3 regions of the Pseudomonas sp. C9-3 genome follow, and region 1 is predicted to be linked to each of the others. Evidence: predicted binding sites of a transcription regulator. Region 1 holds the regulator's gene; each other region holds the start of a gene.
The links. The regulator LexA, encoded in region 1, represses DNA repair genes until DNA is damaged. The targets are predictions, from matches to a motif close to CTGTNTNNNNANACAG.
Positions count from the first base shown of each region.

Region 2: a site for LexA is predicted at 4,521-4,536, ahead of recN (DNA repair protein RecN). Genes of this name have one in related genera too.
Region 3: a site for LexA is predicted at 2,172-2,187, ahead of imuA (translesion DNA synthesis-associated protein ImuA). Genes of this name have one in related genera too.

Region 1 covers NZ_CP135919.1:3,670,345-3,676,408, forward strand. The annotation lists gene RS899_RS16590 (L,D-transpeptidase) at 1-93, opposite strand, end outside; gene RS899_RS16595 (TetR/AcrR family transcriptional regulator) at 151-867, opposite strand; gene lexA (transcriptional repressor LexA) at 1,119-1,733, shown strand; gene sulA (SOS-induced cell division inhibitor SulA) at 1,747-2,220, shown strand; gene RS899_RS16610 (hypothetical protein) at 2,265-2,504, opposite strand; gene RS899_RS16615 (DUF6586 family protein) at 2,612-3,133, opposite strand; gene topA (type I DNA topoisomerase) at 3,201-5,807, opposite strand; gene RS899_RS16625 (DUF1653 domain-containing protein) at 5,900-6,064, opposite strand, start outside.
Region 2 covers NZ_CP135919.1:4,857,159-4,863,222, forward strand. The annotation lists gene dapB (4-hydroxy-tetrahydrodipicolinate reductase) at 1-480, opposite strand, end outside; gene dnaJ (molecular chaperone DnaJ) at 538-1,668, opposite strand; gene dnaK (molecular chaperone DnaK) at 1,791-3,707, opposite strand; gene grpE (nucleotide exchange factor GrpE) at 3,798-4,361, opposite strand; gene recN (DNA repair protein RecN) at 4,560-6,064, shown strand, end outside.
Region 3 covers NZ_CP135919.1:2,050,748-2,056,811, forward strand. The annotation lists gene RS899_RS09335 (error-prone DNA polymerase) at 1-45, opposite strand, end outside; gene RS899_RS09340 (DNA polymerase Y family protein) at 42-1,451, opposite strand; gene imuA (translesion DNA synthesis-associated protein ImuA) at 1,459-2,073, opposite strand; gene RS899_RS09350 (ATP-dependent DNA helicase) at 2,451-4,766, opposite strand; gene RS899_RS09355 (VRR-NUC domain-containing protein) at 4,763-6,064, opposite strand, start outside.

The DNA of each region.
Region 1 (6,064 bases):
GGATATAGGAAAACGCACGACAAGGTGCCCAGCGGCAAAGCCGTAGAGCATCTGGTCAGCAAGGGAGATATGCAGAAGATCGAGATCAGCCATGGCCGGCTACTGTAGCCGATCAGGCCGATACAGCCCAGCGCAAGGCCGGGCCCTGGATCAAACCTTGGCGGGTGCCGGCGCGGTGCTGGATTTGGTGCGCGGCTTGAGCTGGGCGCCAGCCAGCGAAGGATCGCTGACGCCGCTGTCGGCGCGCATCCCGGCGGCCAGGAACGGCACCATCAGACGCATCACCTGCTCGATCGAAGTATTCACCCCGAAATCGTTCTCGGCCATGGCGCGCAACGCCTTGATGCCGGACATGCTGAACACCGCAGTACCCAGCATGAAGTGCACGCGCCAGAAGAGTTCCAGCGGCGGCAGACGCGGCGCGGACTCGTTCACCAGCAGCATGTAGCGGCGGAACACCTTGCCATAGACCTCTTCGAGGTACTTGCGCAGGTGCCCCTGGCTCTGGCTGAACGCCAGGCCCAGCAGGCGCATGAAGATGGACAGGTCATTGCCGCTGCGCGGCTTGACGGCCATGGCCTGGACCACGAGCAGTTCAAGCAGCTCTTCCAGCGTGGCACGCGGCGCATCGGGCTTGGCCTGGCGGCGATCCAGCTCCTTCTCGAGACTGGCGCAGAACGGGCCGAGGAAGCGCGAGAAGACCGCCTGGATCAGCGCCTTCTTCGAGCCGAAGTGGTAGTTCACCGCCGCGAGGTTCACCCCCGCCTTGCTGGTGATCAGACGCAAGGAGGTTTCGGCGAAGCCTTTCTCCGCGAACAGCTGTTCCGCAGCATCCAGGATGCGTTCGACGGTTTCCGACTGGGCCATGGCTACTCCGCCTGACAAACACTTGTTTGAAACATACGTTTCAGCGTCTTCTATTGTCAAGCAAAGTGCGATGGATTGTTACCAATATCATGGCAATGCGACGAGAGACCGTATGTACAGCAAGACGCCTGCCAGCGTCCAAAGGTTACATGCACGAACGTTCCACCAACAGCCTCGCCCAATAAAAGCATTGCCAGCCCGCCATCACTGTATATAATTCCAGGCACTGTATAAAAAGCCAGAGTATGGACATGCTGAAGCTCACGCCGCGCCAAGCCGAGATCCTCGCCTTCATCAAACGCTGCCTGGAAGCCAACGGCTATCCGCCCACCCGCGCGGAGATCGCCCAGGAACTCGGCTTTAAGTCGCCCAACGCCGCCGAGGAGCACCTGAAAGCCCTCGCCCGCAAAGGCGCCATCGAGATGACCCCAGGCGCCTCCCGCGGCATTCGCATCCCTGGCTTCGAGCCCAAGGCCGCTGCCAATGACGACGAACTGCCGATCATCGGCCGCGTCGCTGCCGGCGCGCCGATCCTCGCCGAGCAGAACGTCGACGACACCTGCCGGATCAACCCCACCTTCTTCAATCCGCCGGCGGACTACCTGCTGCGCATACGCGGCCAGAGCATGAAGGACGTCGGCATCATGGACGGCGACCTGCTCGCCGTGCACGTCACTCGCGAGGCGCGCAACGGCCAGATCGTGGTCGCTCGCCTGGGTGAAGAAGTCACGGTGAAGCGTTTCAAGCGCGAAGGCAGCAAGGTCTGGCTGCTCGCCGAGAACCCGGAGTTCGCCCCCATCGAGGTGGACCTCAAGGAACAGGAACTGGTCATCGAAGGCTTGAGCGTCGGCGTGATCCGTCGCTGAACAGGAGACAACCATGCAGTACCCGCAGCCACAGAACCTGCCGCAACTCCCGCTGTTCCAGGAAGCACTCTGGGCGAGCGGTACTGCTCCCCTGCTCCCTGAACTGCTGGAAGCCGAACCGGTTGCCGACGATAGCGCCTTCAGCGAGATTGCCCTGCGCGGACTACCCGGCCAATGCCTGACGCTGCTGGCGCCGATGCTCCGTGGACTCAGCGAGGAAAGCGATTCCCGCTGGCTGACACTGATCGCCCCACCCTCCAGCCTGACGCCGGACTGGCTGCGCAAGGCCGGCCTGAACCGCGAACGCATCCTCCTGCTGCCTGCCCGCGACCAGGCTGCAGCACAGGCCCTGGCCTGCGAAGCGCTACGCCTGGGCAACAGCCACACGGTGGTGAGCTGGCTGAATCTCAGCGAAAACGCGCGCAGGCAGCTTTCCCGCGCTGCCGTTGCCGGCCAGGCGCAGAGTCTGAATATTCGTCTGGGATGAACTGAACAAGAAGCCTCACCGCGAGCGCGGTGAGGCGGCAGGACTCAGTGCAGGACGCGCGGACCTTCGTCGTCCATGCCCATGTCGCCACCTTCGGCGAGACGACCAGCCATCTGCACACCGACATTGAACATCGCCTTGGCGATCTCGATGTGCTGGCCCTGCAGGAAGCCCTTGGCATCGGCGGAGAACTCCAGGGTCACCAGCGCCTCCTCCTCGTCCGCGCGACGCAGCACAATGCGCCCGTCAGGCAGCTCGACAATTTCCAGAAATGAGGTTGGCATAGCGAAGTTCTCCACAGCAGAACGCGTAGTGTAACAGCCACACCCACTACGCCCTAGCCAAAGCGCGCATCGGCCGACCGGAAGGCCGGCACAGTGTGAAGCGGGAATCAGAGCTCGGTGAGCGAAGCGCGGAAACGCAGCACCAGATCCTTCAGGGCTTTGCGCCAGGCTTCCAGCTCTTCATTGCCCAGTTCGTGCGGCGTCTCGTCGTCGACATTCACCGCCTGGATCAGCGGCTGGGTCGGATCGACCTTGGCTTTCTTCGGCTCGCTCGGGGGCTGGAACAGCGCGGCATAGGCGGCCAGCAGGCGACCCAGCCAGGCTTCGGGCGATTGCGCCAACTCGACCATTTCGGCCAGCTCCGGGCTTGGAGCGGCGGCCAGCACCTCGGCATTCAGCAGCATATCGACGCGCGGCGCACCGGCCTGGGGCAGGCGGTAGTAGCCGGCGATCTCATGGGCCACGCCCAGCACGGCACCATAGAGATGGAACAGCGCCGATTCGCGCTCGGCCTGAATGCGCGCCTGGGCATTCATCGCACGCGCCGTTTCGGCGCTGCGCCAGGCTTCCAGGGCAAGGCCGGCGAAGAACAGCTTCTGGTTGGTGCGGGTATAGAGTTCGTTCGCCATGACCGGGCCCTCTGCAGTCGACTTCGGCAGTATAAGCACGCCCCGCCTCAGCGGGGCGCGCCTTCCATCAGCGCTTGTCTTCGACCTTCCACTTGCCGCCGTCGAAGAAAGCACGCCAGCCGGTGGGCTTGCCGTCGACTTCGGACTGCACGTACTGCTCCTTGGTCTTGCGGCTGAAGCGGATCACCGCCGGGCGGCCATCCGGGTCTTTTGCCGGCGCGGCGAGCAGGAAGTGGTACTTCGGATCCAGCTCGTCCTTGTGCGGCAGCAGTTCGACCACCAGCGGAGCACGGGTCTCGCGGTTCTTCGGGAACTGGCTGGCGGCCAGGAACAGGCCGGAAGCGCCGTCACGCAGTACGTAGATGTCGTCCACCTTCTCGCACTTGAGTTCCGGCATGCGAATGGCGTCCATCTTCGGCGGTGCAGGCTCGCCATTCTTCAGCAGCTTGCGGGTGTTCTTGCAGGCCGGGTTGGTGCAGCCGAAGAACTTGCCGAAGCGGCCGGTCTTGAGCTGCATCTCGCTGCCGCACTTGTCGCATTCCAGGCTAGGGCCTTCGTAACCCTTGATGCGGTACTGCCCTTCTTCGATCTCGTAGCCGGCGCAATCCGGGTTGTTACCACAGATGTGCAGCTTGCGCTTCTCGTCGACCAGATAGGCATCCATCGCGGTGCTGCAGATCGGGCAGCGATGCTTGCCACGCAGCACGCGGGACTCGGATTCGCCCTCGTCATCCGCGGCGATCTCGTCGCCCGGAATCAGGTTCACGGTCGCCTTGCAGCGCTCTTTCGGCGGCAGGCTGTAGCCCGAGCAGCCGAGGAACACGCCGGTGGAGGCAGTACGGATCATCATCGGCCGGCCGCACTCGCGGCAGGGGATGTCGGTCAGGGTCGGCTGGTTGGCGCGCATGCCGTCGTTGGAGGCTTCGGCCAGGTCGAGCTTCTTGCGGAAGTCGCCGTAGAATTCGTCCAGCACATTTTTCCAGTCGCGCTCGCCCTGGGCCACGTCATCGAGGTTCTCTTCCATGCCGGCGGTGAAGCCGTAGTCCATCAGGTTGGAGAAGCTCTCGTTGAGACGGTCGGTGACGATGTCGCCCATCTTTTCCGCGTAAAAGCGGCGGTTGTGGGTGGTGACGTAGCCGCGCTCCTGGATGGTGGAGATGATCGCCGCGTAGGTGGACGGGCGACCGATGCCGCGCTTTTCAAGCTCCTTGACCAGGCTGGCTTCGGAGAAGCGTGCCGGCGGCTTGGTGAAGTGCTGGCTCGGGTCGAGCTTGAGCAGCTTCATCGCGTCGCCCTGGTTCATGACCGGCAGGACGTCGTCCTCGCCCGGCTTGCTCTGCTGCGGCAGCACCTTGGTATAGCCATCGAACTTGAGGATGCGGCCCTTGGCACGCAGCTCGAAGTCACCGGCAGCGGCGCTGACGGTGGTGGACAGGTACTCGGCCGGCGGCATCTGGCAGGCCACGAACTGGCGCCAGATCAGGTCGTACAGGCGCTCGGCGTCGCGCTCCATGCCCGACAGCTGGGTCGGACGCAGGTTGACGTCGGAAGGACGAATCGCTTCGTGCGCTTCCTGGGCGCCTTCCTTGCTGGAGTAGAAGTTCGGCTTGGCCGGCAGGTATTTCTTGCCGAACTCGCTGTCGATGAAGCCGCGCACCATATCGATGGCGTCGGCCGACAGGTTGGTCGAGTCGGTACGCATATAGGTGATGTAGCCGGCTTCGTAGAGACGCTGGGCCATCATCATGGTCTTCTTCACACCGAAGCCCAGGCGATTGCTCGCGGCCTGCTGCAGGGTGGAAGTGATGAACGGTGCCGAGGGCTTGCTGGAGGTCGGCTTGTCCTCGCGCTTGGCGATGCTGTAGCTGGAAGCCTTGAGCTTCTCCAGGGCAGCCATGGCCTGTGCTTCATTGAGCGGCTTGAAGGCTTCGCCCTTCTCGCGCACCACTTCGAAGCGAACCTTGTCGTTCTTCGGCGTACCGAGGTCGGCATGCACTTCCCAGTACTCTTCCGGGACGAAGGCGCGGATCTCGCGCTCGCGCTCCACAACCAGCTTCACCGCCACCGACTGCACACGGCCGGCGGACAGGCCACGAGCGATCTTCGCCCACAGCAGCGGGGAGACCATGTAGCCCACCACGCGATCGAGGAAGCGGCGCGCCTGCTGGGCATTCACGCGATTGATATCCAGCTCGCCGGGCTGGGAGAAGGCCTCCTGGATGGCCTTCTTGGTGATTTCGTTGAAGACCACGCGCTTGTAGCGCGAGTCGTCGCCACCGATAGCCTCGCGCAGGTGCCAGGCAATGGCCTCCCCTTCGCGGTCCAAGTCGGTTGCGAGATAGATGGTGTCGGCGTCCTTGGCCAGGCGGCGCAGTTCCTCGATCACCTTTTCCTTGCCGGGCAGGATCTCGTACTTGGCCTTCCAGCCGTGCTCCGGGTCGACGCCCATGCGGGTGACGAGCTGGCGCTTGGCCTTCTCCTTCGGCGACAGGGCCGGCGCCTCGGAAGCGGTCTTGCGCGCTTTCGCCGCAGGCTCCTTCGACGCGGACGAGCCGCTGGTGGGCAGGTCGCGGATGTGGCCGATGCTCGACTTCACCACGTACTGGTTGCCCAGGTACTTGTTGATGGTCTTGGCCTTGGCCGGTGATTCCACGATGACCAGCGATTTACCCATGGATCGGAAGATTCCTGCGTCGAAAAGATGAATTTACAAGGAGGGAGGCGCTTGGAGCGGCACCGCTATATATAGTGGCGGTCGCGCCAAGGTCAAGCTTGGGTTTCGCCGGACGGGCCGGTCTGGAGACCCAACGGATCATCTTCGGCGCTGATCAGAGCGAATCGCGGAACCTTCTCGCCATTCACTTCCACCGCCTCGGTGAACATGCTCAGCGGGCGTACCCAGAGACCGAATTCGCCGTAAAGCGCCTGGTA
Region 2 (6,064 bases), 1.2 Mb from region 1:
CTTGTGGCGGTGATGCGCCTCGAGGATCTCGATGTCCACATCGTCGCCCAGCACGCGGGCAGCGGTGTCGAGCAACTTCAGACAGAGATTGACGCCAACGCTGTAGTTGGCCGCGAAGACGATCGGGATTTCCTTCGCCGCGTCGTTCAGCAGTTCCTTCTCCGCCGCGGAGAAGCCCGTGGTGCCGATGACCATGGCCTTGCCGGCCTTGCGGCAGACTTCCAGGTTCTTCAGGGTCACGGTCGGGTGAGTGAAGTCGATCAGCACATCGAACTCGTCGACCACCTTGGCGAGATCGCCCGACAGCGGCACACCGATACGGCCCAGGCCGGCCAGCTCGCCCGCGTCGGCGCCCACCAGGGTGCTGTCCGGGCGGTCCACCGCAGCAGTCAGGCCAGCGCTGCCGCCAGTCTGCTGCACGGCCTCGATCAGGGTCTTGCCCATGCGCCCGGCGGCGCCCATTACGGCTATACGTCGCATATAAAACAGCTCCAAGCTAAAAAGGCCCCGGGCGATTCGCACCGCCGGGGCCCTGCATCATAGATCGTCGAAGAAGCGCTTCATGCCCTCGAACCAGCCACTGGCCTTGGGCGAGTTGGAAGAGTTGCCCTGCAGGGTGCCACGGAACTCTTCGAGCAGCTCGCGCTGACGCTTGTCCAGCTGCACCGGCGTCTCCACCACCACGCGACACATCAGGTCGCCAGCACCGCCGCCGCGCACCGGGGCAACGCCCTTGCCGCGCAGACGGAACAGCTTGCCGGTCTGGGTACCTTCGGGAATCTTCAGCTTCACGCGACCATCGAGCGTCGGTACTTCAAGCTCGCCTCCAAGGGCGGCATCGGCGAAGCTGATCGGTACTTCGCAGTACAGATGCTTGCCGTCGCGCTGGAAGATATCGTGCTCGCGCACGTTCACCACCACGTACAGGTCGCCTGCCGGGCCACCGTGGGCGCCGGCCTCGCCCTCGCCGGTCAGGCGAATGCGGTCACCGGTATCGACACCGGCCGGCACTTTCACCGACAGGGTCTTGTGTTCTTCTACGCGGCCCTGGCCGTGGCAGGAGCCACAAGGGTCGGTGATCATCTTGCCGCTACCATGGCAGCGCGGGCAGGTCTGCTGCACCGAGAAGAAACCCTGCTGCATACGCACCTGGCCGATACCACCGCAGGTGGTACAGGTGACCGGCGTAGTGCCGGGCTTGGCGCCACTGCCGCTGCAGGTCTTGCAGCCGACCAGGGTCGGAACACGGATAGTCACGGTAGTGCCGCGAACCGCGTCTTCCAGGTCCAGGTCCAGGGTGTAGCGCAAGTCCGCGCCACGCGCCGGACCGCCACGGGAACCACCGCGACCGCCAGCACCGCCGAAGAAATCGCTGAAGACATCACCGAAGATGTCCGAGAAGCTCGCCCCACCAAAGCCTGCACCACCGCCACCCATCTGCGGATCGACACCGGCATGGCCGTACTGATCGTAGGCCGCGCGCTTGCTGGCATCGGACAGGACCTCGTACGCCTCGTTGGCCTCCTTGAATTTATCCTCGGCCTCCTTGTCGCCGGGATTGCGGTCCGGGTGGAACTTCATGGCGAGCCGGCGATAGGCCTTTTTCAGGTCCGCTTCGCTGGCGCCGCGCTCGACACCCAGTACCTCGTAAAAATCACGTTTGGCCATAACTTTCCTGCACTCTGAAAACCGTTCCCCCAGACACGCCAACGCGGGAGCAAGCCCCCGCGTGACGTTTCATGCGCACCGACACGCTGGTCGGTGCGCCGGAGCGGAAGCAAGCACGCGGCTTACTTGTTCTCCTTGACCTCTTCGAACTCGGCATCGACGACATCGTCGCCTGCCTTGTCGTCAGCGGCCTCGCCCTGAGCGGCAGCACCCGGCTGCGGCTGTTCGGCGTACATCTTCTGCGCCAGCGGGGTGGACGCCTGGGACAGCGCGTTCATCTTCGCTTCGATCTCGGCCTTGTCGTCGCCCTTCACGGCAACTTCCAGCTCGCCAAGAGCCTTCTCGATGGCAGCCTTCTCCTCGGCAGTGGCCTTGTCGCCAGCCTCGGTGACCATCTTGCGAGTCGCATGGACCAGCGCGTCACCCTGGTTGCGGGCAGCGGCCAGTTCCTCGAACTTGCGGTCTTCCTCGGCATTCGCCTCGGCGTCGCGGACCATCTGCTGGATCTCGTCCTCGGACAGACCGGAGGAGGCCTTGATCACAATGGACTGCTGCTTGCCGGTGGCCTTGTCCTTGGCGCCGACATGCAGGATGCCGTTGGCGTCGATGTCGAAGGTCACTTCGATCTGCGGCACGCCGCGCGGAGCCGGCGGGATGTCGGCCAGGTCGAACTTGCCCAGCGACTTGTTCTGCCCGGCTTGCTTGCGCTCGCCCTGCAGCACATGGATGGTCACGGCGCCCTGGTTGTCATCGGCAGTGGAGAACACCTGCGACTTCTTGGTCGGGATGGTGGTGTTCTTGTCGATCAGCGCGGTCATCACGCCACCGAGGGTTTCGATACCCAGGGTCAGCGGGGTGACGTCGAGCAGCAGCACGTCCTTCACGTCGCCGGCCAGCACGGCGCCCTGGATGGCAGCACCCATGGCAACGGCTTCATCCGGGTTGACGTCCTTGCGCGCTTCCTTGCCGAAGAACTCGGCAACGGTCTTCTGCACCAGCGGCATGCGGGTCTGACCGCCGACCAGGATCACTTCGTCGATCTTCGAGACGTCCAGGCCGGCGTCTTTCAGCGCAACGCGGCACGGCTCGATGGTACGGGTAACCAGGTCTTCCACCAGGGATTCAAGCTTGGCACGGGAAACCTTGACGTTCAGGTGTTTCGGGCCGGATGCATCAGCGGTGACGTACGGCAGGTTGACGTCGGTCTGCTGGGTCGAGGACAGCTCGATCTTGGCCTTCTCGGCAGCTTCCTTCAGGCGCTGCATGGCCAGCGGGTCGCCCTTGAGGTCCATGCCGGATTCTTTCTTGAACTCTTCAACGAGGTAGTCGATCAGGCGCAGGTCGAAGTCTTCACCACCCAGGAAGGTGTCGCCGTTGGTGGCCAGTACTTCGAACTGATGCTCGCCGTCGACTTCCGCGATCTCGATCACGGAGACGTCGAAGGTACCGCCGCCCAGGTCGTAGACGATGATGGTGTGGTCACCCTTGGCCTTGTCCAGGCCATAAGCCAGCGCAGCCGCGGTCGGCTCGTTGATGATGCGCTTGACGTCCAGACCGGCAATGCGGCCGGCGTCCTTGGTGGCTTGACGCTGGCTGTCGTTGAAGTAGGCCGGAACGGTGATGACCGCTTCGGTGACCGGCTCGCCCAGGTAGTCCTCGGCGGTCTTCTTCATCTTCTTCAGGACTTCGGCGGAGACCTGCGGCGGAGCCATCTTCTGGCCCTTGGCCTCGACCCACGCGTCGCCGTTATCAGCCTTGACGATCTTGTACGGAACCATCTTGATGTCTTTCTGTACGACGTCTTCTTCGAAACGGCGACCGATCAGGCGCTTGACGGCGTACAGGGTGTTGGTCGGGTTGGTCACAGCCTGGCGCTTGGCCGGCTGACCTACCAGGATTTCGCCGTCGTTGGCATAGCCGATGATCGACGGGGTGGTACGAGCGCCTTCGGCGTTCTCGATGACCTTGACGTTACCGTTCTCCAGGATGGACACACAGGAGTTGGTGGTCCCCAGGTCGATACCAATGATTTTGCCCATATTTCACTCTCCAGAAATTAGATTCCGCGCTGACCCTGTTGCGGGTCTTTGGCTCGGTTGATTACCCAGATGGGGACCGGGTGGTGGATTTCAAGCCTTCTCGTCGATCGAAGGCGGAGTTTGTTCCGGTGCCTTGCTGACCACGACCATGGCCGGACGCAGCAGGCGACCATTGAGCAGGTAACCCTTCTGGAACACCTTGACCACGCTGCCCGGCTCGAGGCGGATGCTCTCTTCCATGGCCATGGCCTGGTGGTGCTCAGGGTTGAACGGCTCGCCGTGCGGGTCGACAGGCTCGAGGTTGTAGCGCACCAGTGTGTCGTGGAACATCTTCAGCGTCAGCTCGATGCCTTCGCGCATCGGCTTGATCGCCTCATCTTCCGGGTTCGACATCTCCAGCGCGCGCTCGAGGGTATCGACGATCGGCAGCAGGTCGCCGGCAAATTTCTCCAGGGCGAACTTGTGCGCTTTTTCCACGTCCTGCTCGGCACGGCGGCGGACGTTCTGCAGCTCAGCAACGGCGCGCAGGCTCTGATCCTTCGCCGCGGCTACCTGTTCTTCCAGTTCCAGCACGCGGGCGTTCAGATCCCCGGTAGCGCCGGCTTCGGGCTGCTCGTTGAACTGGGAATCCTGAGTCTGTTGTTCGTCAGACATGCCACTCTCCTAAAAAGAAAATAAGCCTTTGAAAACAAGGCGAACCCAATGGTCCGCGGCTCTGCCGTGTATATGGGGTGCGTTTTTTTTACTTCAAGGGCTTTGACTTCAAGGACCAACCAGCAGGCGACGAGGGAGAATTGCCAGCCGCAAAAAATACTGTATAAATAAACAGACCTATCTGCGGAGCCGCCGCCCATGCTGGTTCATCTGTCCGTTCACAATTACGCCATCGTCGAGCACCTCGATCTCGAGCTCGCCGCCGGCATGACCGTGATCACCGGCGAAACCGGCGCCGGCAAGTCGATCATGCTCGACGCCCTCGGCCTCGCCCTGGGTGATCGTGCCGACAGCGGCGTGGTACGCCCCGACTCCGACAAGGCCGACATTCTCGCCAGTTTCGATGTCAGCGCGATTGCCGAAGCCCGCGACTGGCTCGCCGAGCGCGACCTGGAACAGGACGGGCCATGCATCCTGCGCCGGGTCATCACCGCCGAAGGCCGCTCCCGCGCCTACATCAATGGCACGCCCTGCCCGCTGGGCGACCTCAAGCACCTGGGCGAACTGCTGATCGACATCCACAGCCAGCACGAGCACCAGTCGCTACTCAAGGCCGACACTCACCGCCGCCTGCTCGACGAATTTGCCGGCAGCCAGGACCTGGCGCGCCAGGTACACCTCGCCGCACAGCGCTGGAAGCAGACCCATCAGGAACTGGACCGCCTGTCACGCAACGGAGAGGAACAGCGCGCTCGCCACCAGTTGCTCAGCTATCAGCTGGAAGAGCTGGAGAATCTCGGCCTGGGTGACAACGAACTGGAGGCCCTGGAAGCCGAACACAAGACCCAGAGCAACGCCGGCAGCCTGATCGCCGCCTGCCGCCAGGTGGTCGAACTGTGCAGCGAAAACGACGCTGGCAATGTCCTCTCCGCACTGACCTCCAGTCTCAACCGCCTCACTGCCTTCCAGAGCCAGCCGGCCGCGCTGAGCGAAGCGGTGAACCTGCTGTCGAGTGCACAGATCCAGGTCGAGGAAGCCATCGGCGAGCTGAATCGCTTCGTCGACCACTTCGACGCCGACCCTCTGCGCCTGCAGCAACTGGAAGAGCGCATGGACGCTATCTATAGCCTCGCCCGCAAGCACCGCGTGCAGCCCCACGAGCTACAGGACCTGCAGCAACGCCTGCTCGACGAACTGGAAGCGCTGAACGCCGACGACGAAGCCGTGGAACGCCTGGGCGACGAACTGGCCGCCTACGCCCGCCATTATCAGGAGAAGGCCGAAGAGCTCAGCCAGATCCGTCGGAGCGCCGCGCCACAACTGGCCAAGGCCGTAGAAGTGGAAATGCAGCGCCTGGGCATGCCCGGCGGTCGCTTTGCCATCGACCTGCGCGAATCCAGCTCGGACGAGCCCCAGATCAATGGCCTCGAACAACTGGAATTCCTGGTCAGCGCCAACCCCGGCCAACCGCTGAAAGGCTTGGCCAAGGTTGCCTCCGGCGGCGAATTGTCGCGCATCAGCCTGGCGATCCAGGTGATTACCGCACAGACATCACGCACTCCCACGCTGGTCTTTGACGAGGTGGACGTTGGCATCGGCGGCCCCACAGCCGAAGTGGTCGGCCAGTTGCTGCGCCGCCTCGGCGATCGCGGCCAGGTGCTGACCGTCACCCACCTGCCGCAGGTTGCCGCGCAGGGCCACCA
Region 3 (6,064 bases), 1.6 Mb from region 1:
GCAGTGCAGCTCGGCGTAGTCGGGGCCTTCATCCGGCGCGTTCATGCGAACCAGCCGTGCAGCAGCAACGGGCCGTCGTCGCCCACCGGGCGGAACACCCAGGCGCGCTGGCCGCTGCGGGTGCGCACCTGATAGTAGTCGCGGCGGATGTCCTCGCCGTCCCACCAGCCGGACTCGATGCGCTCCGGGCCGGCCAGCAGGGTCGGGGCGAATTCGCGCAGCGGTTGCGGTTCTGCCAGCAGCCAGCCGGGGCGCGGGACCTCGGTAGTGGGCAGGCGCGGCGTGGAGTTGCCTTGCCAGGCGCGCTCCGGGCGATGCTCGGCGAGGCCGCCGAGGCCGTGTACGGCGTCGTCGCCCAGGCGTGCGCGCAGGCGTTCGCGCAGCTGTTCCCAGGGTTGTGATTGCTGCGGGCGGTCGTCGAACAGCTCGCGGTGTTGCGGCACGAAGGGCGGCAAGTCGTCGGCGGTGAGCCGCACGCTGTGCACCGGGGCGCGCAGTTGCAGTTGTTCCAGGCGGCCCCGGCTCAGCTCGAAGAGCATCGTCGCCTCGCGCTCGGCGCTGAGCAGGCCCACCGGCATCTGTGTGTCCGGGCCGTCGTGGTGCTCCAGATGCAGGACGAAGCGCTGCACGCCGCTATCGCGCCCGGCGAGGAAGGCGCCCAGGTCGGCGGTCAGGCGGCGCAGCGGGAAGAGCAACGCCTGGGTGGATTCCACGTCGAAGTTCAGCTCGATGCGCGACTTGAAACTGTCCGGTGGCCGGTAGAACTCCAGGGCCAGCGGGCGCTGGCCGAGCAGGGTGTCGACCTGGCGCAGTACCTGCGGCGGGAAGCGCCGGGCCAGGCTCTCGCGCGGCAGGGCGAGCAGTTGCTGCAGGCTGCGCAGGCCCATGCGGCTCAGCGAGGTGACGACGTCGCGCTCCAGGCCGAGGCGTTCCAGCGGCATCCTGCCCAGGTACTGGCGCAGTTGCTGGTTGTCGTGGATCGCCACGCCATCGTGGCCATTGGCGAGGATGCGCGCGGCGGCCGGATTGGGCGCAGCGGTGATGCGGTGACGAAAACCCAGGGCGTTCAACTCCTCGCGCAGGCGCGCTTCGAAGCGTGGCCAGGGGCCGAACAGTTGCAGGCTGGACTGTACTTCCATCAGCAGCGCACGCGGGTAGTGCTGGCTGACCTGCGAGCTGAAACCGTAGCCCCAGGCGGCCAGCAGGTCCTGCCAGCGCTGCACTTCGCGCAGGTCGTACTCGGCGGTTTCGAAATCGCGGCTCAGGGCCTGGGCGGCGGTGAGCGACTGGCCGGGCTTGAGCCCCAGCGCCCGTGCCGCCGGGTTCACCGCTTGCAGCACGCGGCGTTGCGCTGGTCCGGTGAGCAGTGCCAGGGCGGCGCCCGGCTCGGGACGGCCACGGAGCGCGCCGTCCATCGCCAGTTGTGGCAGGAGAATGCAGGCCCAGAGCATGGCGGCCTCAGTGCCAGGGCAACGGGATGGGCCGCGCCGGCGCCAGCCCACCCCGGCACTTGAGTACGCGCAGCTGTGCCGGGGTGGCGTCCAGCGCCAGGCGCAACGCGGCGGGCGAGGGGTTGAGCGCTTCGCGCTGCGAACGATAGGCGATGGCCAGGGTCTGTCCGGTCTCGGCAGCCACCTGCAGGCGGCGCAGGGCGCGGTCGTCGGCCTGCTGCGGCCAGCACAGCACGGCGCCGCAACTGCCCGAGCGCAGGCACTGTTCGGCGGCCCAGAGGGCATCGCGGCCTTCGGCGCGGACGATGGCCAGTTGGTCGAGCATCACGCCGGCGGCCTGCCAGGCGGCCGGGTAGGGTACGTGGGGCGGCGCGACCAGCACGATGCGCTCGCCGGCTGCGCTGAGCCGCGCGAGGGTTGGCCAGACCAACTGAAGCTCGCCGACGCCTTCCTGGGCCAGGAGGATTTCGCTGAGGGCGGCTTCCGGCCAGCCACCGGTGGGCAGGGCCTGGTCCAGCACGGCGTGGCCGGTGGGTTGCTGGCTGGGTGGCAGGCCCTGGGGCTGGCCTTTCCAGACCTGGCGCTGGTGGAACAGGGTGTCGAGCGCAACCACGCTGCCCATCACGGCCTCCCGGCCGGCGAGCGGCGACAGTCATGCGCCCGGCAGGAGGGCCGGGGGGGAAGGATGGATGGGTGTGGCATGGGATTGCTCGGATATAACTGTATGGATATACAGTTTATCTGATGGGGTGGTGTCGTCAATGGCGGTTGGTCTGACGGCCATTCGGACGCGACGGAGCCCTTCGATAGATCGACTCCAGTATTTCTGTTCTCGTAGCAGCGGAGCTTCTCCGCGATCAGCCGGCAAGGCTGGCGCTGAGCGGGTTCGCGAGCAAGCTCGCTCCTACAGGTAAAGCCAGTGCACCCTTCGTAGGAGCGAGCTTGCTCGCGAACCGCACGGCACAAGGCCATTCCCCAAGTGAAAATCCCCGCAATGCGTTACAGCAGCAAAAAACCTTGCGGCTCTTTCGAGCGCGGCGGATCGGCAACGAACCTCAGCCGCTCCGGCTTCCACCACCCCGGCAACAACCGCCGCACCGCCGGCTGGTTGAATCGATCATCGAGCAGGTAGATCACCCCCGAATCCGTCGGCGTACGGATCACCCGGCCGGCCGCTTGGACGACCTTCTGCAAGCCGGGGAACAGGTAGGTGTAGTCGTAGCCATCGCCGAACATGGCCTGCATGCGCTGCTTGATCTCCTCGTTGACCTCGTTCACCTGCGGCAGGCCCAGCGTGGCGATGAAGGCGCCGATCAGGCGGTCGCCCGGCAGGTCGATGCCCTCGCCGAAGGCGCCGCCGAGCACGGCGAAGCCGATGCCCTGCGAGTGTGGGGTGAAGCGGTCGAGGAAAGCCTGGCGCTCGATCTCGTTCATGCTGCGCGACTGTACCCAGCGCGGAATGTCCGGGTGCTCGGCGGCGAAGCGCTCCAGCGCCTGCTGCAGGTAGGCGTAGCTGCTGAAGAAGGCCAGGTAGTTGCCGGGACGTGCGCGGAACTGCCGGGCCATCAGCGTGCTGATTGGCGACAGGCTGGCCTCGCGGTGCTGGTAGCGGGTGGATAGGTTGCTCAGCGCGTGGACTTCCAGTTGCTCCGCGCGGAAGGGCGATTCCACTTCGCGCCAGGTAGTGTCTTCCGGCAGGCCGAGCAGGTCGGCGTAGTAATTGGCCGGGTTCAGCGTGGCGGAGAACAGCGTGGTGCTGTGGGCCGCCTCGAAGCGTGGTTCGAGGAAGGGCGCCGGCACCACGTTGCGCAGGCACAGGGTGGAGAGCGTGCGCTGGCCGCTGCCGTCGTGGCGGGTGATGTCGAACAGCGAGTGTGGTCCGTAGGCTTCGGCCAGCCGGCAGAACAGCATGGCGTCGAGGTAGAAACGCAGCAGTTCGGCCTCGTTGCCGGTGGGCTGGTCCGTGAGGTGGTCGGTGATGGCGCTGACGGCTTTCTGCAGCGCGGCGATGAACAGGTCGGGCACCGTCGGGTAGATCTGGTAATCGACCTCCTGGTCGCGGTGCATCTGGTTCCAGTGGCGGCCGACGCGCTCCAGCACGCCTTTCAACCCGGCCGGGGCTACCTTGCGCAGGGCGTTGAACTCGGACTGGTCCAGTTCGGCGCTGTACATGCCGCGGCCGCGCTCGATGAGGTTGTGCGCCTCGTCCACCAGCAGGGTGACCTTCCAGTCGTTGAGCACGGTAAGGCCGTAGAGCAGGGCGTTCATGTCGAAGTAGTAGTTGTAGTCGCCCACCACCACGTCGGCCCAGCGGCACAGTTCCTGGCTCAGGTAGTAGGGGCAGACCTGGTGCTGCAGCGCCACGTCGCGCAGTGCTTCCTGGGTCAGCCAGCGATGCTTGAGCGCGGCCTCGCGGGCGGCGGGCAGGCGGTCGTAGAAACCCTTGGCCAAGGGGCAGGAATCGCCGTGGCAGGATTTGTCCGGGTGCTCGCAGGCCTTGTCGCGGGCGACGTGCTCCAGCACCCGCAGCGGCTGCGCGGCGTCCTGCTGGCGCAGGGTCGCCAGGGCGTCGAGGGCCAGGCGCCGGCCGGGAGTCTTGGCGGTGAGGAAGAACAGCCGGTCGAGCTTCTGGCCGGGGAAGGCCTTGAGCTGCGGGAACAGGGTGCCGAGGGTCTTGCCGATGCCGGTGGTGGCCTGGGCCATCAGCGTCTGGCCGTCGCGGGCGGCGCGGTAGACCGATTCGGCGAGCATGCGCTGGCCCTGGCGGAAGTCGGCGTAGGGGAAGCGCAGCGCTTCCAGGCCCTGGTCACGCTCGATGCGGTGGGCGCTTTCCTGCTCGGCCCATTTCACGAAGCGGCTGCATTGCAGCTCGAAGAAGGTACGCAGGTCATCGGCGGCGAAGCGCTCGCGGAATACCGTTTCCTTCTGGGTGATGACGTTGAAGTAGACGACGGCGAGATCGATGGCGTCGATCTCCAGTGTCTGGCAGAGCAGCCAGCCGTAAACCTTCACCTGCGCCCAGTGCAGCAGCCGGTGGTTCTGCGGGATGCGCGCGACGTCGCCTCGGTGGGTCTTGATCTCTTCCAGCAGATTGGCGTCGGGGTCGTAGCCATCGGCGCGGCCGCTGACCACCAGCCCCGGATACTCCCCGCGCAGCGGTAGCTCGGCGATATAGCCCAGGCCCCGGCGCGAGACCACCGTGGCGTGCCCGGCCATGCCTTCCTGGGCAGTGGGCGCGGGGGTGAAGCGCAGGTCGAGGTCACCTTCCTTGGCGGTGAATTCGCACAGCGCGCGCACGGCGACGGCGTAGCTCATTGGCTTTCGTCCGCCTCGCCCTGCCAGCGCACGTAGCAGACTTCCACCGGCATGCCGTGCTCGGCGCAGAAGGCCAGCCAGCGCTTCTGATTATCCTGCAGGCGGTCGCCCGGGCCTTTCACTTCGATCATCCGGTAGCGCGCCTCGCCGGGCCAGAACTGGATCAGGTCCGGCATGCCGGCGCGGTTGGCCTTCGGGTCGGCCAGCAGGCGCGCGAACCACAGCTTCAGGTGCGCGGCCGGCAGGCAGTGCAGGGCCTGTGTCAGCAGGCTCTCGTCGAGCAGCTCCCAGTGCACGAAGGGCGAGAGGATGCCGTGCTTGGCGGCGTAAGTCTCACGGATCGCAGCCAGATAGGCGTCGCTGTCCAGCAGTGCCAGGCGCGCGGCGAAGGCCTCGGCGCGGCGGCTGACGAAATCGCCGCGATACAGATCGCTCGGCCCGGCCTGGAAGGGGTGGAAGAAGGCGCCGGGCAGCGGAGCGAAGATCACCTCCCAGCAGAGCAGGCCGAACAGGCTGCAGACCAGCGCGTTTTCCACGTAGTGCACTGGCGCCTCTTCCTCGTGGAGCACGGATTGCACGGCGAATTCGACGTTGACGTCGGGGCGCGGCAGTTCCAGGTCGATACGCAACGGCGGTACGGGCTTGGCCACTTTTTCCTTCGGCAGCCCGAGTTGGCGGACCAGTCGCGTCAGCGCACGTTCCACAAGCTGCAGCTCGCCGTCGCTTTCCGGCGCGGTCAGTGCGGCCTGGACCAGTGCATGCGCTTCATCGAAGCGCTGCAGGCGTTCCAGCACGCGGATCTGCCGCTGCCGCGAGCCACCTGCGGAGGTTTGCCGATAGAGCGCCAGGGCGGCGTCCAGCTCGCCTTCACGCTCCAGCTGATAGGCCATGCGGTACAACAGGCGGGCGTGGCGAGCTTGCAGGTAGGCGTTGTCGCTGCGGAACTCGCCCAGTTCGACCAGCAGCTCGGCGATGGATTCGCCGGCGTCGAAGCGGACGGCGCCATTCCACAGGTGGATGTAGGCCTCCAGTTCATCGCGGCGGCGGAAGGCGCGGGAATCGGGGGTGAAGGGGACGGTTTCGTAGCGGAAGATGCCGAGGTCGGCAAGGACGAATTCGGACCAGTCCTGCTGCAGGTTGCCGAAGAACAGCAGGCGCAGACGGTCGCACAGCGGCGTCGCCATGAGGGTATAGAGGCGGTCGAGGTCCGGGTACCAGCTGTCGAATGGCTGCACCTGCTGGTGATAGGCGTGCAGGTGCTCGTACAACTCGGCCTTCTTCAGCGAGCCGCGCGGCAG